2 regions of the Peribacillus sp. NPDC097264 genome follow, and region 2 is predicted to be linked to the other one. Evidence: riboswitches for the same ligand, from Rfam matches in the RefSeq annotation. Region 2 holds a riboswitch; the other holds the start of a gene.
The links. Region 2 has a riboswitch for cyclic di-AMP ahead of ACQKL0_RS19785 (cation:dicarboxylate symporter family transporter). Riboswitches for the same ligand answer to the same signal wherever they lie in the genome.
Positions count from the first base shown of each region.

Region 1: another riboswitch for cyclic di-AMP. It lies ahead of ACQKL0_RS03090 (potassium-transporting ATPase subunit F); the one in region 2 lies ahead of ACQKL0_RS19785 (cation:dicarboxylate symporter family transporter).

Region 1 is NZ_JBNNSR010000002.1:84,532-87,949, reverse strand. It holds gene ACQKL0_RS03095 (DUF2294 domain-containing protein) at 54-428, opposite strand; cyclic di-AMP (ydaO/yuaA leader) riboswitch at 675-815, shown strand; gene ACQKL0_RS03090 (potassium-transporting ATPase subunit F) at 1,307-1,381, shown strand; gene kdpA (potassium-transporting ATPase subunit KdpA) at 1,407-3,080, shown strand; gene kdpB (potassium-transporting ATPase subunit KdpB) at 3,103-3,418, shown strand, end outside.
Region 2 is NZ_JBNNSR010000019.1:26,421-29,838, forward strand. It holds gene ACQKL0_RS19780 (class I SAM-dependent methyltransferase) at 1-535, shown strand, start outside; gene ACQKL0_RS19785 (cation:dicarboxylate symporter family transporter) at 605-1,867, opposite strand; cyclic di-AMP (ydaO/yuaA leader) riboswitch at 2,041-2,189, opposite strand; gene ACQKL0_RS19790 (efflux RND transporter periplasmic adaptor subunit) at 2,364-3,418, opposite strand, start outside.

The DNA of each region.
Region 1 (3,418 bases), on a different contig from region 2:
AACAACGCTTATGCCTCTTCCAATTGAGTCGATGTCGGCTAAATTCACCCCATTTATTTTAGATTTTCTAGGTATTTCTCCAAATCCTTATCAACTATGAAAACTTCGATCCGTTCACCCGTTTTGGTACTAATGTCACTGTGTGAAGAAAGGACTTTACAACCTGTTAGATCCTCGACAATTTTTTCATAATCCTGACTGTACATTTCACGTAGAAGAGAGCGCATTTTTTTTACAAGCTTCTTTCCAGAATCCTGACTGACGAGGTGTTTTTCTTCGACAGTCAAGACTCCTTTAAAACGAGTGATCAGCATGTCATTAATAATGTAGGTTTTAACTTCTTGTGGACCTCTGCCTATTAAATCACGCTGGAATTTAATGAATGCTGCACTAATTTCGGCTTCAATTTTCTTTTTTTGGTTTAACATAATGCCTCCGATTTTTTTCATCGATCGTATATGGGATTCATCATAATGCTGGATTGAAGTTTTTGTCAATACAAGTTTGTATATATATTAAAATATTAGAAATATATAGGATTAATGAGGAAATAATACTTTTTCTTATAAAAACGGAAGTATATGGTCAAATATGAATATATTTGCGAATATATGGAATTTTAATGAGGTTTACAAAGGTTTACTGATGAGCGTAGAATATGCTCATCAATAACAATTTGATATCGGCCAAATCTCAAGTAATTGAGAACGGAGGACCCACTATTTATGGGGTTAATTCTGCATTTGCAGAAGGGATGTGAACTCTTTCGCCATCCTACCCGTCAGCTAACTTCGTCGGCTAAAGCGAAGGAGGTCATAAGACCACCTTAATCCAGGAGGCTTTTTTGTTGTGTTTGTAGCAAAATAGCAACCTGTCATTTCAGTAGGTCTTTTTATTATGCCTATAATTACATGAAAAGGTTTCTTGGAAGACAGATCGCAAAGAGCGCTGAAAAGCTTGCTAGGCGATAAGTAGACCAATGAGTACTTTTTCTCCACTAATACTGTTTGCTTTTGCAAATATTCCTGTTTGGATTGTGAATCACTTTTTTCACTTTTGAAACTAGGATAGCCATGCAATGCGGACTATTGGAGAAGGGGTAAGCATTGGTCTATTTTTTGTGTTCTTTTGGTACCTATTTCTCCACTGATCGCGCCAGAGGTAAATTGTAAAGATTTAAAAAGGTGAAAGGAAGGTTTGGATGGATGCTATAACAATCTTTCTAATGGGTACACCCTTTTTACTTTTATATGGATTCATTCATTTTTGTAACAAAGTTATAACGAAAAAAGGAGAGTAGTATAACATGTTATTCATTCTTATTGTCGGGGCGGTTACCGTGTATTTAATTCATGCTTTATTATACCCAGAGAAATATTAATAGAACGATAACGGAGGAAATGTAAATGGATTTTTTACAAATCAGTGTGGTGTTGTTTTTGATGGTGATCCTAGCCGTACCATTGGCCAAATATTTAACGACAGTATATTCCCTTGAAACCACGAGGCAAGACCGTATGTTCGGGTGGTTAGAAAGAGGCATTCTTAAAATATCTGGTATTAAGAAATTCGATATGAATTGGAAGCAATATGCACAGGCATTACTTCTAAGTAACTTAGTCATGTTTGTCATCTCATACATGATTGTACGGCTTCAGGGAGTTTTACCGGGCAATCCAAGCGAGATAGCCAACATGGATCCGTTATTGGCATTCAATACGGCAGCAAGTTTTCTTACTAATACCAATTTACAGCATTATAGCGGAGAATCCGGACTTTCGTATTTATCACAAATGGTTGTCATTATATTCTTGATGTTCACGACACCAGCAACCGGTCTTTCCTTATGCATCGCTTTTTTCAGGGGGGTGACCGGTCAGAGGAGTTTAGGGAACTTTTATGTAGATTTAATTCGTTCCATCACTCGGGTGCTACTGCCTCTCTCCATTTTTGTCTGTTTGGTCCTGGTATCCCAGGGGGTGCCACAAACCCTTGGTTCTACGGTAATGGCTACTACGTTAGAGGGAGCCACCCAACATATTGCAAGAGGACCTGTGGCTGCATTGGAGTCAATAAAGCACCTTGGCACAAACGGTGGTGGATTCTTCGGTGTCAACTCGGCACATCCATTTGAGAACCCTAATGGATTTACGAATGTATTAGAGATTTTATCGATGTTTCTCATTCCTGCTGCCCTTCCATTAACATTCGGATATATGGCGAAAAATAACAAACAAGGATGGATCTTATTTTCAGCAATGGGACTCATGATGCTTGTCTTCCTAAATGTGAATTATGCTAGTGAACAAAATGGAAATCCCAAATTGGAGGCAATAGGCCTTTCACAAGAGAGTGGAAACTTGGAAGGGAAAGAAGTCCGATTTGGGGTGGCTCAGAGTGCCCTATTTACAACGGTGACTACAGCTGCCACTACAGGTTCAGTTAATAATATGCATGATACGCTGACGCCGCTCGGGAGTATAGCGCCACTGGCCATGATGATGCTGAACTGTGTATTTGGTGGTGATGGGGTAGGCACGATGAACATTCTTATGTATTCTATATTGGCTGTATTCATTGCTGGACTGATGGTCGGGCGTACACCAGAGTTTTTAGGTAAGAAAATTGAAGGGCCGGAAATGAAATTAATAGCCATGACAATCCTTCTACATCCGTTAATCATTTTGGTACCATCTGCTATTGCACTAACGGCACAGATGGGGACATCGGCCATTTCAAATCCAGGTTTCCATGGGCTCTCTCAAATTGTATATGAGTTTACTTCAGCTGCAGCCAATAACGGTTCTGGTTTCGAGGGCTTAGGGGATAATACACCTTTTTGGAACATTTCCACAGGTTTGGTCATGTTGTTTGGCCGTTATTTTTCCATGATAGCGATGATTGCTGTTGCTGGATCATTACTTGCTAAAAAACGTGTCCCAGAGACGATGGGTACATTTAAAACAGATAATCCTACATTCCTTGTCATTCTTTTATGTACGGTTTTAATTATTGGAGCTTTGACTTTCTTCCCAGTGATTACCCTAGGACCTGTCGCAGAATGGTTAACGATTAGATAAACGATGAAGAGGAGTAGTACAGATGAATACGATGCGTAATGGAAAAGTAAATAATGAAATGCTTTTTGAAGCAATAAAAGATGCTTTCAAAAAAATGAATCCCAGAGCCATGGCACGAAATCCAGTCATGTTTGTGGTGGAAATAGGATTTGTCTTGACCCTTTTTCTAACTATATTTCCCGATTTATTTGGTGGAATATCAGATAGGGGATATACCAGTGCAGTGACTTTCATTTTGCTCCTGACCATCCTGTTTGCCAACTTTGCTGAAGCATTAGCGGAAGGTCGTGGTAAAGCACAAGCGGATAGTCTGAAAAAGACAAAGCTTGATTCAAAAG
Region 2 (3,418 bases):
AACCGGACTGGACCCTTCACCCTCCAAGATTCAAGAAGCCCGGAAGTTTTCACAAGATGAAAATATGGAGATTCCATTCTTTCTTGGGAATGCCACGGAAATCCCTTTCAACGACTCGTCATTCGACCATGCACTCTTTTCCTTTCATGGTTTAATGAAGATCCCTCAACGAAAAAACCGCATTCTCGCTTTGAAAGAAATCAAACGCATACTTAGACCAGGAGGCCGTTTCCTATTCACCACACCGATTCGCGACAGTAATGAAAGGTATCTTAATTTTTGGGAACAGGAAGAAATGATTTGGTGTGATAGTAAACAGGATGAACGGCTATATGAGTTCGGTGATATCTTCACAAAGGGAAAGTCTCACCAAGAAGAGGCCTATCTTCATATCCCGAGTCAGCAGGAAGTCCTTGATTGCTTAGAAGAAGCCCAACTGACTGTTTTGGAAACCTTTCACCAAGATTCATTTAATGAAAGCGATATGGCTATGAACTTTTCCCCTGACTCCCATTTCTGGATCGTCCATCAATAAGTTACTTTCGACTTTCATCTGAATACAAAAAAACTCCAGAGTGCAATCACCCTGGAGTTTTGACTTATATTAAGAAGCCTGTTCGAGTTTTCCTTTTTCGGCAGGAGGGTTGAATTGACCTTCCCACTTGGAAATAACGATGGCTGCTAAAGAGTTACCAATAACGTTTACTACAGTACGACCCATATCAAGGATACGGTCAATACCTGCTATGAAGGCAAGTCCTTCAATTGGGATGCCCACCGTACCTAATGTTGCTAAAAGTACAACGAAGGATACGCCCGGTACACCGGCAATTCCTTTAGAGGTAATCATCAACACTAACATTAGCGTTATTTGCTCATAAGCACTTAGATGTATGCCGTACATTTGAGCAATGAAGATGGCTGCTAAAGCTTGGTATAATGTGGAACCATCTAGGTTGAATGAGTAACCAGTCGGAATAACAAAAGAGGTGATATGTTTTGGACAACCGGCTTTCTCCATCTTCTCCATGATTCTTGGAAGAACCGCTTCTGAACTTGCTGTGGAAAATGCTAAGATCAATTCTTCTTTCAAAATGGCAATTAACTTAAAGATACTGAAGCCTACAAATTTTGCAATGAGCCCCAGGATGACAACTACGAAGAAAATCATCGTTCCGTATACGGAAAGGGCTAACTTTCCTAATGGGATTAGTGATGATAAACCGAATTTAGAGATTGTCACACCGATTAGTGCAAATACCCCAATCGGAGCAAATTTCATAACCATATTGGTTAGATTGAACATACCTTCCGCAGCACCTTGGAAGAAACGGAATACTGGTACTCCTTTTTCACCGATAGCTGCAATGCTTAGTCCAAACAAGACTGAGAAGAAAATGATTGCAAGCATATCGCCTTCTACCATTGCTTTAATCGGATTAGATGGGACAATATGAACGATTGTATCTATAAAGGATTCGTGTTGCTTAGTTTCTGCTGTGTCAACATAAGTGGAAATATCCGTTTGTTCAAGCTCACCCATATTTACGCCCGCGCCAGGCTGAATAATATTGGCAGATAATAAACCTACGCCTATTGCAACTAGTGTTACTACTATAAAGTAGGATAGTGACTTGGCACCTAATTTCCCTACTGATTTAATATCGCCCACGCCTGCAACTGCAACAATAAGGCTAGAAACGATAATTGGAACGACGATCATTTTAATCATACGTAGGAAGATATCACCTAATGGTTGTAGATAGCTTTGTGCCGTCTCACTTCCATAAAATATAGCACCTACGATAATTCCCAGAATTAAACCAATGAATATTTGGCTTGCTAAACTCAGTTTGAATTTCTTCATTTAATTTCCTCACCTTCCATATAGTCTTTGATGTAAAAACATTTGTCTCGGTAAGGGAAACAAGATACTAATAAAAAGAGAAAAATTTTTCTGTATATTGAAAAACTTCTATCCTTACGCTTAAAAAAAAGACACCCTACGTGTCATTTTCCCTATTGGCGTGTTATTCACACATGTTCCCTCGAAGACGCTTACGGGGTTAGCTGTCGGGTTAGGAATCGGAAACACAATGGCCCTTTCATCTCTGAATTCACCCCTAGCGAATATAATCCGCAAAATTGGTTCCCCCGTTCTTTTTTATAAGATTAAGCGAGCTAACTTATATTAAAATATTATACTAAAAATATTAATCTGTAAATATATTTTCTTTCCCCACACTCCGAAAGTACAGAGGGGATTAAGAATATTGAGTGCTACGTGGGTTTACACTTATTGTTTAAATAGGTAATTAGTTTTAACAGTAAAAAATTATGGCCATTTTTGATTTAACTGAAAATTATTTTTCCAAAAATCCTAGTAAAATGTATCTAACTTTTTCCCTTTTGGATAGTTTCTTAAAAGTTGCAGAGTGAACCTTGTCCAATTTGAGCGGGGTAATGAAGTAAGAGTGGTTCTTCACTACCTTTTTCGGTTCTAAAAGGATGACATCTCCCACTGCTGGACCTTTAAGCATCTCTTGCTTCCCTTTTGCTTGAGCCCCTTTTGTAAAGTATTGTCGGTTCAAATGCCCTTTATTGGTCATTTTATAGACATGCGGCTGCTTCCGTTCATGTATCGCTTCTGTTGGAACAGTCGGGACTCCCTTCTTCACATTCGTTATAACGGTAAGGTCGACCTTTGAACCGTCTAATAGCGCTTCCTTATTCTCTGCTTCCGTTACAATTTCCGCTTCGAATGTATAGCGATTTTCATCCTTTAGGGTTGGCTCCTCTTTGGGATAAGGATGTATACGGCTGATGGTTCCGCCCAACCTCTTTTTCAAATCAGGAGAACTAGCTTTTATCTCCATCCCTACCTCTGCCTTCTTTAACTCTTCTTCAGAGAAGGAACCTTCGATGGCCATTTCTGCAGAAGCAATTGAAATAATCGGATTCGTTAAATTTTTATTGATCTTCTTCACGACACCATCCGCTTCACTTGTCGTCTCCACGGCATTGGTTTGCACCTCAATTGAGCTTAATTGTGCTTCTAGCATGACCACTTTTTCCTTCAAGCTATTTTTTTCAAGTTCCTGCTTGTACATCTCCTGCTCAATATTACTTTTAATTAAGTCTGAGGAAGAAGTGGTGATGTCTATATTTAGGTTCTTTTCTACTGTCTCATCGATAACCGTTTTGTTTGAATCCAGGGTCAGACCACTTTGATAAGCTTTCAACTTATTTATGTACTCATCAATTCCGACGATTTCTCCTTCGGTTGCAGCCTTTTCCGCTTCCAAATTATCTTTTAGTGCATCCAGTTCGGTTGTAGTGTATTCAAACAGGGATGTTCCAGCCGTTACCTCGTCCCCTTCGTGAACCAGGAATTTCTGAAAATCATTGTTTTTAGCAT